Regions from separate parts of the Metapseudomonas boanensis genome, predicted to be linked through region 1. Evidence: predicted binding sites of a transcription regulator. Region 1 holds the regulator's gene; each other region holds the start of a gene.

Evidence for each region. Region 1 encodes LexA, which represses DNA repair genes until DNA is damaged. Its sites were predicted from a motif close to CTGTNTNNNNANACAG; they were not measured.
Region 2: recN (DNA repair protein RecN) is a predicted target of LexA. The motif match lies at 3,140-3,155, and genes of this name have one in related genera.
Region 3: imuA (translesion DNA synthesis-associated protein ImuA) is a predicted target of LexA. The motif match lies at 2,785-2,800, and genes of this name have one in related genera.

What each region holds. Positions count from the first base shown of each region.
Region 1 covers NZ_CP113889.1:4,161,037-4,166,264, forward strand. Annotated here, with positions in the region: gene topA (type I DNA topoisomerase) at 1-1,241, shown strand, start outside; gene OXH74_RS19465 (DUF6586 family protein) at 1,316-1,840, shown strand; gene OXH74_RS19470 (hypothetical protein) at 1,912-2,145, shown strand; gene sulA (SOS-induced cell division inhibitor SulA) at 2,236-2,709, opposite strand; gene lexA (transcriptional repressor LexA) at 2,720-3,331, opposite strand; gene OXH74_RS19485 (TetR/AcrR family transcriptional regulator) at 3,589-4,296, shown strand; gene OXH74_RS19490 (L,D-transpeptidase family protein) at 4,339-4,863, shown strand; gene nagZ (beta-N-acetylhexosaminidase) at 4,873-5,228, shown strand, end outside.
Region 2 covers NZ_CP113889.1:2,667,485-2,672,712, forward strand. Annotated here, with positions in the region: gene OXH74_RS12285 (RnfH family protein) at 1-294, shown strand, start outside; gene OXH74_RS12290 (outer membrane protein assembly factor BamE) at 351-878, opposite strand; gene fur (ferric iron uptake transcriptional regulator) at 977-1,381, shown strand; gene recN (DNA repair protein RecN) at 1,442-3,115, opposite strand; gene grpE (nucleotide exchange factor GrpE) at 3,271-3,840, shown strand; gene dnaK (molecular chaperone DnaK) at 3,941-5,228, shown strand, end outside.
Region 3 covers NZ_CP113889.1:3,327,019-3,332,246, reverse strand. Annotated here, with positions in the region: gene OXH74_RS15485 (error-prone DNA polymerase) at 1-664, opposite strand, end outside; gene OXH74_RS15480 (DNA polymerase Y family protein) at 640-2,055, opposite strand; gene imuA (translesion DNA synthesis-associated protein ImuA) at 2,063-2,674, opposite strand; gene OXH74_RS15470 (M28 family metallopeptidase) at 2,905-4,512, opposite strand; gene OXH74_RS15465 (SOS response-associated peptidase family protein) at 4,767-5,228, shown strand, end outside.

The DNA of each region.
Region 1 (5,228 bases):
CGGAGATGAGCGAAGGCGAACTGCTCGAATTGCTGAAGCTGGACCCTAGTCAGCACTTCACCAAGCCGCCGGCGCGTTACTCCGAAGCCAGTTTGGTAAAGGAGCTGGAAAAGCGCGGCATTGGCCGTCCGTCTACTTATGCCGCGATCATTTCGACCATCCAGGAGCGGGGCTACGTCACGGTGCATAACCGCCGTTTCTATGCCGAGAAGATGGGCGATATCGTCACCGAACGGCTCAATGAAAGCTTCGCGAACCTGATGGACTACGGCTTTACCGCCGGGATGGAAGAGCATCTGGACGACGTGGCCCAGGGGGAGCGTGACTGGAAGCACCTGCTCGATGAGTTCTATGGTGATTTCAGGACGAAGCTGGAGCTCGCTGAGGGCGCGGAAAAAGGTATGCGCGCCAACCAGCCGACCCTGACCGACATTCCTTGCCGCGATTGCGGTCGGCCGATGATGATTCGCACGGCCTCAACCGGTGTGTTCCTGGGGTGCTCCGGCTACAGCCTGCCGCCGAAGGAGCGCTGCAAGGCTACCGTCAATCTGGTGCCGGGCGACGAGATCGCTGCTGATGACGAGGGTGAGTCCGAGTCCCGCGTTCTGCGCGGCAAGCATCGCTGCCCAATCTGTTCGACTGCGATGGATGCCTACTTGCTGGACGAGACCCGCAAGCTGCACATCTGCGGCAACAACCCGGATTGCTCGGGCTACGAGATCGAGCAGGGCCAGTACCGCATCAAGGGCTATGAAGGTCCAAGCCTCGAGTGTGACAAGTGCGGCAGCGAGATGCAGCTCAAGACGGGTCGTTTCGGTAAGTTCTTCGGTTGCACCAATGCCAGTTGCAAGAACACGCGAAAGCTCCTCAAGAGCGGTGAGGCAGCTCCGCCGAAGATCGATCCGATCCGCATGCCGGAGCTGAAGTGCGAGAAGGTCGACGACATCTATGTTCTGCGTGACGGAGCTTCCGGCCTGTTCCTGGCTGCCAGTCAGTTCCCGAAAAACCGCGAGACCCGCGCTCCGCTGGTGATGGAGCTGATCCCCCATAAGGACGAACTGGATGCGAAGTACCATTACTTGCTGGATGCGCCGAAGAAGGATCCCGAAGGGCGCCCTGCGGTGATCCGCTTCAGTCGCAAGACCAAGGAGCAGTACGTGCAAACCGAGGTCGAGGGTAAGCCTACCGGCTGGCGCGCCTTCTACGACGGCGGCAAGTGGAAGGTCGAAGACAAGCGTTGATCGGTTGTTGCGCGCCCGGCACAGCCTTGCTGGGCGCGCATATACTGCTTGAGTTCCCTTTGGAGGGCGCCGTCATGGCCCACGAACGTTATACCCGCACGAATCAGAAACTGTTCTTTGCCGGCCTGTCCCTGGAAGCTTGGCGCAAGGCCGAAGAGGCGCGGGCAATGAATGCCCAGGCCGTGGTTCAGGCAGAGCGGGAAGCTGCGCTGTTCCATCTTTACGGTGCTTTGCTCGGGCTCTGTCATGAGATTGCCGGTTACTACCGGTTGTCCGAAGCTGATGAACCAAGGGTCGAGTCGCTGCTCAAGCCCGAAGTGCTGGCGGCAGCCCCTTGCCCTGAGCTGAGTGAGTTGCTTGAGCTTGCCCAGAACCCTGAAACCTGGCTTGCCCAGTTGCTTGATTCTTACGCTGCGTTGTTCCAGCCGCCGCAGGCCCCTAAGGTTGCAAAGGTCGACCCGACGTTACCCCTCATTCCGACTGTGAAGGCCGAGGACGCGGCTGATGCTGCACCTTTGAGCCCTGCAACGCTTGAGGAATGGCGACAGAGCCTGAAGGGGCTTGCGCTTCGCTTCCGGGAAAGCCTCAGCGAATGCTGATTTGATCGGCGGGCTAGGGCGCGAGAGTGGCTGGCTGTTACAATAGCCACCTTTCGTGGAGATCAAATCTTATGCCTACGTCCTTTCTGGAAATAGTCGAGTTGCCCGACGGGCGCATTATCCTGCGTCGGGCTGAGGACGAGGAGGCGCTTGTAACGCTGGACTTTTCCTCTGACGCCAAAGCCTTCCTCCAGGGGCACCATCTGGAGGTTGCGAAAGCCATGCTGAATGTCGGTGTTCAAATGGCCGGTCGCCTGGCTGAAGGCGAAATGGACCACGAAGAGGGTCCGCGCGTCCTTCACTGATACCGTGCTTGATCTGACAGCAGGCTAATCATTGGTGGAGCTGGTTACAGCTTGATGTCAGCCGAGCGCAGTAGAACGCTTTTGCCACGCTTATCCCAGCAAGATGTTCAGGCTTTGTGCGCTGCCTTGGCGCGCGGCGTGAGCAAGTTGTTGTCGAGCCTTTGCGCTCAAACGAATCCAGCTGACTACAGTATGGCTACGGCCCAGGCGTAGGGCTTCGCAGGCCAGTTCCAGTGCGCTCTGCTCTCCACGAGACTGCAGGAGCAGGATGCGTTCGCGATTCAGGCCCGATTCGCGCAGCCAGGCCTGGGTCAGGCTAGGTGGGGCGTCGATCAGGGTCAGCCAGCGAGCATCCAGCTCCTCGCTCAGCTCGCGGAGTATAGAGGCCAGCAAGTGCCGGCAGTGGCCGGAAGCACCTCTAAGCGACAATTCGCTGAAGGCTTCTGGCTCGTTCAGAGGCGGACTGCTCTCAATCTCTGTCAGGATCGGGGCAGCAGGATTGGCCAGGATGGCATCGTGGAACAGTGGAAGCTGAGACCGGCCGAGCGACTGCGGGAACTGCATGGAGCCTCCTTTAGCGGCGAATTACGCCGACACTCAAACCTTCGATCACCAGATCCTGTTGATCCAGATCTACCTCGATGGGGGCAAACTCGGCATTTTCTGCGATCAGCCAGACCTTGTCGCCATCGCGCCTGAAGCGCTTGACCGTTACCTCGTCATTCAGCCGTGCCACGACAACCTGGCCGTTACGGGCCTCGCGAGTGCTATGGACTGCCAGGAGGTCTCCATCAAGAATGCCGATGTCCTTCATGCTCATGCCGTGGACACGAAGCAGGTAGTCGGCGCGAGGATGGAAGAAGCCCGGGTTGATACGGCAAGATTCTTCGATGTTCTGTTGCGCCAGGATAGGGGCGCCTGCCGCTACGCGACCCACCACGGGAAGTCCGTCTTCTTCGTTGTTTCCAGGCTCGAATCCGGGGATGCGGATCCCGCGTGATGCGCCGGGCGTCATCTCGATGGCGCCCTTGCGAGCCAGCGCCTTGAGGTGTTCCTCGGCAGCATTGGGGGATTTGAAGCCGAGTTCCTGAGCGATTTCCGCTCGGGTCGGTGGGAAGCCGTTGTCTTCAAGGCAGCGCTTGATGAATGCGAGAATCTCGGCTTGGCGGGGCGTCAGTTTCAGCATGGCGGCGCTCTGTTTTTTTATACAGTGACTGGAATTATATACAGTGCTTGGCGCTTGGCAATGCTTCTTTCCTGGATTGTTGCGCGGGGCTCCCTGAGTGTGAGCGAAAGAGGTGTACCGTCCGCGGCATTTCGGGCGTCTTTTACGGACGGCGCCAGCCTTGTATGACCATTGCGTCAGATACTGAAGGGTCCGACTTGACAAGTGGCGGTTATGAAACGTATGTTTCAAACAAGTGTTTGTCAGGCGGAGGAGCCATGGCCCAGTCGGAAACCGTCGAACGCATCCTTGATGCTGCGGAACAGCTGTTCGCGGAGAAAGGCTTCGCCGAAACCTCGCTGCGCCTGATCACCAGCAAAGCCGGGGTCAACCTGGCTGCAGTGAATTACCACTTCGGTTCGAAGAAGGCCCTTATCCAAGCAGTATTCTCGCGTTTCCTCGGTCCTTTCTGCCAAAGTTTGGAGCGCGAACTAGACCGTCGCCAGGCCAAGCCTGAGAACAAGGCGAGCCTTGAAGAGTTGCTGGAGATGCTGGTCGAGCAGGCGCTTGCGGTCAAGCCTCGAAGTGGAAACGACCTATCGATCTTCATGCGCCTGCTGGGCTTGGCATTCAGTCAGAGCCAAGGTCACCTGCGCAAGTACCTTGAAGAAGTCTATGGAAAGGTTTTCCGTCGTTACATGCTGCTAGTGAACGAGTCCGCGCCAAAAGTTCCACCGCTGGAGCTTTTCTGGCGGGTGCATTTCATGCTCGGCGCTGCTGCCTTCAGCATGTCCGGTATCAAGGCGCTCCGTGCCATGGCAGAGAACGATTTCGGGGTCAACACCTCGATCGAGCAGGTCATGCGTTTGATGGTGCCGTTCCTTGCGGCTGGCATGCGTGCCGAGACTGGGGTGTCTGACGAGGCGCTGGCCAAGGCAGTGCTCAAACCGCGCAACAAGACTGCGACCACGCTTGTAAAGGTCTGAGGCTATGGGCGCGGGCGGTCTGATCGGCTAAGCTTGCGGCCCATGCGCCAGCTAGATCTCCTGTACATATCCCTTGCCGACCAACAGCTGTACGGATTCTCTGCCGGACAGCTTCTAATTCGCCTGCCTGTTTCCACTGCGCTTAACGGCCCGGGGGAGCTCAATGGCTCCGGTTGTACTCCGCGCGGCCTTCACCAGATAAGAGCCAAGATTGGCACCGGGCTGCCCTTGGCGGCTGTGCTGCGCGGGCGGCGCTGGACCGGGGAGGTCTGGAGTGCGGAGTTGCACGGGCAGTTTCCGGGGCGTGACTGGATACTCACCCGTATTCTCTGGCTGAGTGGTTGCGAGCCTGGTCTGAATCGCCTGGGCAACGTCGACAGCTTCCGGCGATACATCTACCTTCATGGCACCCCGGACAGTGAGCCAATGGGCGTGCCACGATCCCACGGCTGCATTCGCTTACGCAATGCCGATATGTTGGAACTCTTTGACCTTGTACCCGTCCACTGTGCGGTACGCATCGATGAAGCGCCGTGTCCGGATTGGGCGGCGGCCACACTCTCCTAAGGATTTTCCATGCAAGGTTCCTTGATGCTGGATATCGGCGGCACTTGGCTGACCGCTGAAGATCGCCAGATCCTGCGTCAGCCGGAAGTCGCCGGCTTGATCATCTTCGCCCGCAATATCGAACATCCTCGTCAGGTTCGTGAATTGTGCGCTTCTATTCGTGCGATTCGCCCTGATCTCATCCTGGCGGTCGATCAGGAAGGTGGTCGCGTGCAGCGGCTGCGACAGGGTTTCTTGCGGTTGCCGGCGATGCGCGCATTGGCCGACAACCTGAATGCCGAGCAGCTTGCCGAACAGTGCGGCTGGTTGATGGCTACCGAGGTATTGGCTGCCGGACTCGATATCAGCTTTGCGCCGGTGCTTGA
Region 2 (5,228 bases), 1.5 Mb from region 1:
GTGGTCTACGCGCTGCCTGATCGGCAGCAGTTGCTGTGTGTGCAGGCGGCGCCAGGAACCACCGCCAGGGCTGCGGTGCTGCGCTCGGGAATGGGAGTGTATTTTCCGGAATTGGACTTGGCGACTTGCCCGCTGGGCATATTTGGCAAATCCCTGCCCAGGCCCGAGGAGCGAGTGCTGGAGGAGGGGGATCGGGTGGAGATATATCGGCCGCTGGTTGCTGACCCCAAGGAAGTGCGTAAACAGCGTGCGGCCAGGGCGGTCCAGGCGCGGCAGGGGTCGCTGGGCGACTGATGTCGAAGGCGTGAAAAAGCCCGGGTCCAGCCCGGGCTTTTTTTGTTTGTCGCGTATTACTGAGGCGCGGTTTCCAGCGGCTCCGGCATGGGCACGGGGATCGTTTCGACGCTGTCCACTTCCTTCTGGATTTGTTCTTGCAGTGAACCGGGTTTCGGCGGCTCGTCAGCCTTGGGCTGCTCGGCAGCTTGCGAGGGCTTGACCTCGGTGGTGCTGCTTTCGGTCCCCAGAATGGCTTCGTCGCGGCTCACGCCAGGCATGAAGTCGCCGGCCAGGCCGATCAGCTGATCGTTGTTGTCGAACATCAGGCTGACGCGCTCTTGCATACGCTGGCTTCCGCCTGGCTGCATGCTGTACAGATAATCCCAGCGGTTGGCGTGAAACGTATCGGTAATCAGCGGGTTGCCCATGATAAACCGCACTTGACGTCGGGTCATTCCAGGCTTCAACTGGTCTATCATGTCCTGCGTTACGACGTTGCCCTGCTGGATATCGATCTTGTAGACCCCAGGGAACGAGCAACCGGCGAGTGCGAGCAAGCCTGCGAAGGAGAGGCTGGTCAGCAGGAGCTTGGTGTTTTGCATCGGTGGGAGACTTCCACTATCTTGGCTGGGCATTAAAAGCCCGATCATACCTGCATTAAGGGAAGCTGCGAAAGCCGCATTCCTCGAGAAAGCTGACCATGGTTGAAAACAACGAACTGCGAAAAGTCGGCCTGAAGGTAACCTTGCCTCGGGTCAAAATCCTGCAGATGCTCGACTCTGCCGAGCAGCGCCACATGAGCGCCGAGGATGTCTACAAGGCGCTTATGGAGGCTGGCGAAGATGTGGGATTGGCCACCGTCTACCGGGTCTTGACCCAGTTCGAAGCGGCCGGTCTGGTGGTTCGCCACAACTTCGATGGTGGCCATGCCGTGTTCGAGTTGGCCGATAGCGGCCATCACGATCATATGGTCTGTGTGGACACCGGCGAGGTTATCGAGTTTTTCGATCCTGAGATCGAAAAACGCCAGAAGGAGATCGTCAAGGAGCGCGGCTTCGAGTTGGTCGACCACAATCTGGTGTTGTACGTGCGCAAGAAGAAATAATTCTTGCTGTCATGAGAAAGGCGACCCTCGGGTCGCCTTTTTTGATTCCCTGGGGCCGTTTCAGCCTTTCGCGCTGGTGACCATCTTCCTAGCGTGTGCCAGGGATTCGTCGGTCAGGTCGAGGCCGCCGAGCATGCGCGCGATTTCCTCGATGCGCGGAGTCTCGTCCAGCTTGGCCACTGCCGTCCGGGTTTCCTGGCTGCGGCGATCCTTGTGTACGAAAAGGTGATGGTGCCCTTGGGCGGCAACCTGTGGTAGGTGGGTCACGGTCAGCACCTGGCCACGCTCGCCAAGGCGGCGCAGTAGCTGGCCGACCACTTCTGCGGTAGGGCCGCCGATGCCGACGTCGACTTCGTCGAATACCAGGGTTGGGACTCGCGAGGTTTGTGCGGTGATGACCTGGATCGCCAGGCTGATACGTGACAGTTCACCACCTGAGGCGACCTTGGCCAACGCCTTTAGTGGGTGGCCGGGGTTGGCGCTGACGAGAAACTCCACTTGCTCCAGGCCGAAGTGCTGCGGCTCGTCGGTTTGGCTGGCGCGCAACTGGATGCTGAAGCGCCCGCCAGGCATTCCCAGACGTTGCATCTCCGCCTCGACCGCGCTTGCGAGGTGGTCCGCTGCCCGGGCGCGCAGGTTGCTGAGCTCGCTGGCTTTCTCCTGATAGTGACGGGTATAGGCAGTGAGCTCCTCGGCGAGGCGCTCGGCGGCTTCGTCGTCGGCGTTGAGCGTTTCCAGCTCTTCCAGAAGGCTCTGTTGAAGATTAGCGAGGTCACTCGGCTGGACCCTGTGTTTGCGCGCCAGGGTGTAGATGGTGTCTAGACGTTCTTCCAGCTGTTGTTGGCGCTCCGGGTCGGCATCGAAGTGGTCAAGGAAGCGATTGAGCTCGCCGATGGCCTCCTCCACCTGAATCTGTGCGCTGGACAGTAAAGTGACGGCTTCGCCAAGGGCAGTCGGTTGCGTCGGGAAGGCGGTTAGTCGGTTGAGGCTGGAGGTCAGTGCGCTTAGCACGTTGCCGGCGTCGCTTTCACTGCAGAGCTCGACCACTTGCCGGCAAGCTGCCAGCAGGCTTTCTGCATTCGCCAGGTTCTTGTGCTCGATTTCAAGCTGCTCGAGTTCGTTCTCGCCCAATGCGAGGCTTTCCAGTTCGTCGAGCTGGTAGCTCAGCAGCTGGTGGCGGGAGCGGTGTTCATCGCTCGATCGGGATATCCGTTCGAGTTCATGGCGGGTCTGCCGCCAGCGCTGCGCAGCCAGCTGGACTTGGCGGGCGAGTTCGCTGGCGCCTGCGTATTCGTCGAGCAGTCGACGGTGCGTATCGGTCTTCAGGAGTGACTGGTGTTCGTGCTGGCTGTGAATATCGATCAGCAGCTCGCCGAGGGCTCTGAGGTCGCTTTGTGGACAGGGGCTGCCGTTGATGTAGGCGCGAGAGCGGCCTTCTGCCGTGATCACTCGGCGAAGAATGCAGGGGCCTTCATTTTCCAGGTCGCGTTCGGCCAGCCAGGTGCGGGCCTCAGGGATATCGCCAATGTCGAAGCTGGCCAGGATATCCGCCTTGTCCGCGCCGGGTCGGACCACACTGTTCTCGGCGCGGTCGCCGAGCGTCAGGCCAAGTGCGTCGAGCATGATTGACTTGCCGGCACCGGTTTCACCGGTGATCACCGACATGCCGCCTTCGAGCTCCAGGTCGAGATGCTCGACGATGGCGTAGTTGTGAATGGACAGGTGTACCAGCATGGTGCGACTCCCGCGCTGTGATGGCTGTCTATTTATACAGTGTTTGTTTTCTGGCTGACAATTGCCTCTGGCCCTTGAACCGACAAATTGCGACCCCATATAGGCCGACAGAACGGCGGGTTATTCCCGCAGCCGTCTTTTATGAGGAGGAACACATGGCCGACGAACAGACCCTGGATACCCAGACCCCAGAAGCGAATCCCACTGCCGAGGCCGCGTCGGGCGACGATCTGGCTACTCGCGTGCAGGTGCTGGAAGAGCAACTGGCCGCAGCCCAGGATCAGTCGCTGCGTGTCGCCGCTGAACTGCAAAACATTCGTCGCCGTGCCGAGCAGGACGTGGAAAAGGCGCATAAGTTCGCCCTCGAAAAGTTCGCCAACGACCTGCTGCCTGTAGTCGACAGCCTAGAGCGCGGCTTGGAGCTGACCAGTGCTGATGACGAGTCGATCAGACCGGTGCGTGAAGGTATGGAGCTGACGCTCAAGCTGTTCCACGACACCCTCAAGCGTTATCAGTTGGAGCCGGTCGACCCCCATGGCGCCCCGTTCAATCCGGAGCACCACCAGGCCATGGCGATGGAAGAGAGCACTCATGCTGAGCCGGGCAGCGTGCTCAAGGTGTTCCAGAAGGGGTATTTGCTCCACGGTCGCCTGCTGCGCCCCGCCATGGTGGTGGTGAGCAAGGCACCCACGCAAACCCCGCCCTCGATCGATGAGAAGGCTTGAAATCCTGGCTCGGGGCCCCATCTGTTAGATCAAGCGTTTATTTGCTGGCGCGGCTGGTTTGCTAGGCCGCGACGAATTCAAAAGTTTCGGGAGAGAGAATATGGGCAAAATTATCGGTATCGACCTGGGGACCACCAACTCCTGTGTGGCCATCCTGGAAAACGGTAGCGTCAAGGTCATCGAGAACGCCGAGGGCGCGCGCACCACGCCATCCATCATCGCCTACACCAACGATGGTGAGACCCTGGTGGGCCAGTCCGCCAAGCGCCAGGCTGTGACCAACCCGCACAATACTCTGTACGCAGTGAAGCGCCTGATCGGTCGTCGCTTTGAAGAAGACGTCGTGCAGAAAGACATCAAGATGGTCCCTTACAAGATCGCCAAGGCCGACAACGGTGACGCCTGGGTCGAGGTGAAGGGCCAGAAGATGGCACCGCCGCAAATCTCCGCGGAAGTGCTGAAGAAGATGAAGAAAACCGCCGAAGACTACCTCGGCGAGCCGGTGACTGAAGCGGTGATCACCGTTCCGGCATACTTCAACGACAGCCAGCGCCAGGCTACCAAGGACGCAGGCCGCATTGCCGGTCTGGACGTCAAGCGCATTATCAACGAGCCGACTGCGGCCGCACTGGCCTATGGCATGGACAAGGCCAAAGGCGACCACACCGTGATCGTCTATGACCTGGGTGGCGGTACCTTTGATGTGTCGGTGATCGAGATCGCCGAAGTCGACGGCGAGCACCAGTTCGAAGTGCTGGCCACCAACGGTGACACCTTCCTGGGTGGTGAGGACTTCGATATTCGTCTGATCGACTACCTCGTCGACGAATTCAAGAAAGAATCCGGCATGGACCTCAAGGGCGACCCGCTGGCCATGCAGCGCCTGAAAGAGGCTGCCGAGAAGGCCAAGATCGAGCTGTCCTCCGCCCAGCAGACCGACGTCAACCTGCCGTATATCACTGCAGACCAGACCGGTCCGAAGCACCTGAACGTCAAGATTTCTCGTGCCAAGCTGGAAGCGCTGGTGGAGGATCTGGTCGCGCGCACTATCGAGCCGTGCCGCATTGCGCTGAAAGATGCCGGCCTGGACGTGTCCGACATTCAGGAAGTGATCCTGGTTGGTGGTCAGACTCGTATGCCGCTGGTGCAGAAACAGGTCGCCGACTTCTTCGGCAAAGAGCCGCGCAAGGATGTGAACCCGGACGAAGCTGTCGCCATTGGCGCTGCCATTCAGGGCGCCGTACTGGCCGGTGACGTGAAAGACGTGCTGCTGCTCGATGTGTCCCCGCTGACCCTGGGTATCGAAACCCTGGGTGGCGTGATGACTGCGCTGATCGAAAAGAACACCACCATCCCGACCAAGAAGTCCCAGGTGTTCTCGACCGCTG
Region 3 (5,228 bases), 830 kb from region 1:
TGGGAAACAGGCGTAGCCCGGCCTCGGCCACCGTGCAGTGGTGGCGGATGGCGGTCATGCAGTCCTGCAAGGCACGACGGCCCCGTGCATGCATGTGCACATCGCCCGCCGCTACGGGCGTTATTCCCAGGCTTTCGGCCAGCTCCAGCAAACGGGCCAGGCGCTGACTGTCGTCCGGCCCATGGTGCAACTCCACCGCCAACCACAGGCGCTCGGGAAACTGGTCGAGCAGCCAGCGTCCTTCGGCTCCATCGTCGTCCGGTCTGGGCAGCCAAAGTGCTAGCAGCCCCTCCAACGGCACGTCCAGATCCTCGCGCAGCAGGCGGTACTCGCCCTTTTTCGCTCGACGCCGAGCCTGAGTGATCAACTGGCAAAGGTGCTGATAGCCCGTGAGGCTTTCCACCAGCAGCACGACCTTCGGACCATTCTCGATGCACATCTCACTGCCGATGATCAACGGCAAGCCCGCGTCCTTAGCGGCCTGCCAGGCACGCACGATGCCGGACAAGGTGCACTCGTCAGTAATCGCCAAGGCTTGATAGCCATGCAGCGCAGCCCGTTCGAACAATTCCCGGGCGCTGGAAGCTCCGCGTTGGAAGCTGAAATTGGACAGACAATGCAGCTCCGCGTAATCGAGGCTCATGCGAACCATCCATGCAGCCACAGCGGGCCACTGCCATCTACCGACCGGTACGCCCAGGCACGCTGGCCATTACGGGTCTCGACCAGATAGTAATCGCGGCGCACGTCGCCGCCGTCCCACCAGCCGGACTCGATGCGTTCGGGGCCGGCGAGGATGCGCGGCGTAGTTTCGCGCAGGGGGACCGGCTCGCGAAGCAACCAGCCGGGCCGCGGCGAGCCTGGCAATAAGGGGGCTGATCGGCTGTCGCTCTCCATCCGCCAGGCGCATTCGGGGCGATGGTCGGCCTGCGCGCTCAGACCATGCACCGCATCATCGCCAAGGCGAGCACGCAGCCGTTCGCGTAACCGCTCCCAAGGCACGGACTGCTGTGGACGCTCGTCGAACAACTCACGCCGCTCCGGCACGAACGCCGGCAGGTCTCGCGCCACCAGGCGGAAGCCGCGCACCGGCGCGGGCACCAGGATCTGCTCCAGCCGTCCCCGCGCCAGTTCGAACAGCAAGGCCGCCTCGCGCTCGGCCCTGAGCAGCCCGACCGACACCTGCGTATCGACACGATCGCGGTGCTCCAGATACAGGGTAAAGCGCTGCACGCCGCTATCACGACCGGCAAGATAGGCCGCCAGATCGGAGGTCATACGCCGAAGCGGGAACAGCAGCGCCAGGTGCGACTCGGCCTCGAAGTTCAGCTCGATGCGCACATCGAACTCATCCGGCGGCGTGTAGCAGCCCAGCGCCAACGGTCGGACGCCGAGCAGGGTATCCAGGTGCCGTAACACATCGGCCGGGAAGCGTTTGGCCAGGGTTTCGCGCGGCAGGGTCATGACCTGGCGCACGCTGCGCAACCCCATGCGACCGAAAGCCGTAGCCACCTCACGGGACCATCCTGCCCTGTCTACGGGCAACTGCCCGAGTATCAAATGCAGTTCGGCCTGGTCTGTCACCGCCAGGCCGTCATGGGCATTGGCCAACATCCGAGCCGCTGCCGGGTTAGGGGCTGCGACGATGCGATGGCGAAACCCGAGCTCCGCCAGCTCACTGCGCAAACGCGCCTCAAACTGCGGCCAGGGGCCGAACAGGCCAAAGCTGGACTGCACCTCCAACAGCAGTGCGCGTGGGTAGAACAAGCTCACCTGGGAGCTGAAGCGGTAGGCCCAGGCGGCCAGGAAGCGGTGCCAACGCTCGATATCCGACGAGTCGTACTCGGCCATGGCGAAATCCCGCGTCATGGCATGGGCTGCCGTCAGGGATTGGCCAGGGTTCAGGCCCAGCGCTCGCGCCGCCGGATTGAGCGCCCGCAGCACGCGGCGCTGCGGCGTGCCCGTCACCAGTGCCAACGGCGCATCAGGCGTGGGGTGGCCACGCAGGACGCCATCCAGCGCCAGTTGCGGTAACAGAATGCAGGCCCAACACATGTGAAGCTCACCCGCCCAAGGCAATTGGCGATGCAGGCGGCAGCCCACCCCGACACTTCAGCACCCGTATCTGCGCATGCCGCGCGTCGAGAGCGATGCGCAAAGCGGCCGGCGAAGGGTTATGTGCAGCATCCAAGGGGCGGTAGGCAAACGCCAGGGTCTGGCCGGTTTCGGCAGCGACCTGCAGGCGACGCATGGCGCGATCATCCGCCTGCTGCGGCCAGCACAGCACCGCACCGCAACTGCCCGAACGCAGGCATTGTTCGGCCGCCCACAGGGCATCACGGCGACTCGCCTCTATCAGCGCCAGCCAACGTAAATCCACGCCAGCGGCCTGCCAGGCCAGGGGATAGGGAATGTAGGGGGGGGCCACCAGTACGACGCGCTCGCCGCTGGCGGTCAGCCGCGCCAGAGTCGGCCACAGCAGGCAAAGCTCGCCCAATCCATCACACGGAGCCAGTATCTCGGTGAGTGCGGCCTCCGGCCAGCCACCGGTCGGCAGGGCCATATCCAGTGCAGCATGGCCCGTCGGCTGAGTGCTGGTCGGCAAAACGCTCGGCTGGCCCCTCCAGACCCGCCGCTCGTTGAGCAGCGTATCCAAAGCAATCACGGCGCCCATCAGGTACGCCTCGCCAACGGCTTGCAGGAATAGAAAGACAGCAGCTCGAAGAGCGAGCTGCCGATGGGGCCAGGAACGATTACCGAGGCCATGAGGGGAATCCACGAATACTGTATTTATATACAGTAAATCGCAGAGACCTTTCCCGGTCAATCCGGGAAGACGGAAGGCAGGCGGTCAAGGACCTGAGGGAGCGAATCGCTCCCACAGGTCAGGTCGTCAGCCTATGGTTACTTGACGTAGTCGCTGCCCCAACGCTCGATATCGCGTACCGCCTGCTTACGCAGAGTCGGGCCTTGCGCCTGCTGCGCGGCAGCGATTTCGTCATCGATGATCTTGGTCGACAACGAGAGCCAACTGGTAGCAAACGCCATAGCATCGCCATTGACCTCCAGAGCATTCAGATCGAGATTGCCGATACCATCGCAGGCTTGGTGATAGCAGGGGTCGAAGGGCTGACCCGCAGCACCACCATAGCGTTGCGCCTGTTCCTCGCTCTTGATGTCTTCGGCGCCGGTGAACAGGCCGCCGAAGGCAATGCCATCGTCGAAGAACTGCGCATAGTCGGAGCGAAAGTCGATCTCGGTGCCCTCATAGGCCTCCCCACGCAACTTGAAGTACGCCTCGAACAGCCGCTCGATCGCCGCCGAACCGGGCGGGCCCTGCAGGCCGAAGGACGAGCCATCGCCGTCATAGATGAAGTTGGCGAAGTTCGGCGAGCCGATCATGTCGAAGTTCAGGTAGGCCTTGATGTGCTGCTTCTCCTCGTCACTGAGACTGTTGACGTAGAAGGTCGAGCCGACAAGCCCCGACTCCTCTGCCCCCCACCAGGCAAAACGTACCTTGTTGTTCGGATGCGCCTTGCCCAACAGTACGGCCATTTCCAGCAATGCTGCACTGCCCGAACCGTTGTCATTGATGCCGGGGCCCTCGAACACCGAGTCCAGGTGCGCGCCCGCCATGACCACATTGTCCGGACTGCCGCGTCGGGTTTCGGCGACGAGGTTGAAGGTCTCGGTCTTCTTGCGCAGCACGTCCGACACCATGCGCAACTGCAGCCCGGGGGTCTGAGACCAGGTCACGCCGTTATCGTAGGTTGCGAAAAACACCGGTATGCCACCTTCATAGCCATCACCCAGGGTGACGTTTTCCAGCCCCTTGCGATCCTCGGTATTGCCCTGATTGAAGATGATGACCCCGGCAGCACCTGCAGCGGCAGCGTTCTCCGCCTTGATCTCAAAGGTACAGCTGCCACGCTGGACCAAGGCGATGGAGCCACTGAGGAAACCAGCGAAATCTTCAGGCTCGCAAGCGCTGCTGGAGGTATTGCCAGCCCCCAGGGACAGATCCACCGCCACCACCGACGCACTGACATCACCCGCCTCGGTCTGCGACAGGTAGTTGAAGTCCTCTTCCCACACATAGTTGGCTGGCAAGGGTGCCAGTGCCGTCAGCGTTCCCGGCCCCTTGGGGAAGAACGCGGTGAAAGGAAATGGCTGCACCTGCACCTGATAGCCGGCTTGCTCCAGGGTTGTCTTCACATAGTCGACGGACGCCTGGTAGCCCGGCAGGCCGGCGGCACGGTTACCGTCGTTGAGAGTGGCAATGTCCTGCAAGGCTTGTAGGCGCGTCATCACATTGGTCGCTTCCAGGCAGCGCGGAAGACCTAGCGGTGTGCCCACCAGCACGGACGACTTGCATATGCCGGGGTTGGGTTTTCCTGGGCTCCAGAACTCCTTGAAGGGTTCACCTTCCGGCTCTGGTGCGGCAAGGGACGACGTGGAAACGGCAAGAACGAAAGAACCAACAACACGTCTGACGCTGTTCTTCTGAGTCATGACTTCAATCCTTTTGAAGTGGTTGTGGCAGGCCTGCAATGGCATTGCGCCATCGTCCAGTACGGCTTCCTCGGGATGTGGCCTAGGAAACTAGACTGGCCGCAGCCTGTTCAGTTCGCGTCGGGTTGATGAAAAAACGTGCTGTTAGTCGCCTTTTTGATGAAAAGCTGGAACGCCGCAAAGTATCGGCAATTCACCCCGGATATGCCTTGCCAACCTATGCTGTTAGTTCACCCTTTCAACTGGATTCAGCCATGTGCGGTCGCTTTGCCCAGAACCGCAAGCCGCATCGCTACGCAGAAGCTCTCGGCCTACTGCCAGAACAGCTGCGCATGAGCGAACTGGACGAACCGATCGGCCGCTACAACGTGGCGCCACACACACCAGTCCATCTGCTGCACCTGGATGACGATGGCCTGCGCGACGACTTGGTGACTTGGGGCTGGGCGCCCATCTGGGCCACAGGCAAGCACCCGACACCGTTCAATGCCCGGATCGAGACCGTAGCCACGAGCAACTTCTTCCGCAACATCTGGAAAACCGGTCGCGCACTGATCGGTGCCGACGGCTGGTACGAGTGGAGAGCCAGCCTGACCGATCCCACACTCAAGCAGCCCTACTTCATTCGCCTGAAGAATCACCAGCCGCTCTTCTTTGCCGCCATTGGCCAGTTTCCCCGCGAGGGCCAAGAGCCCCTGGAGGGTGATGGCTTCGTG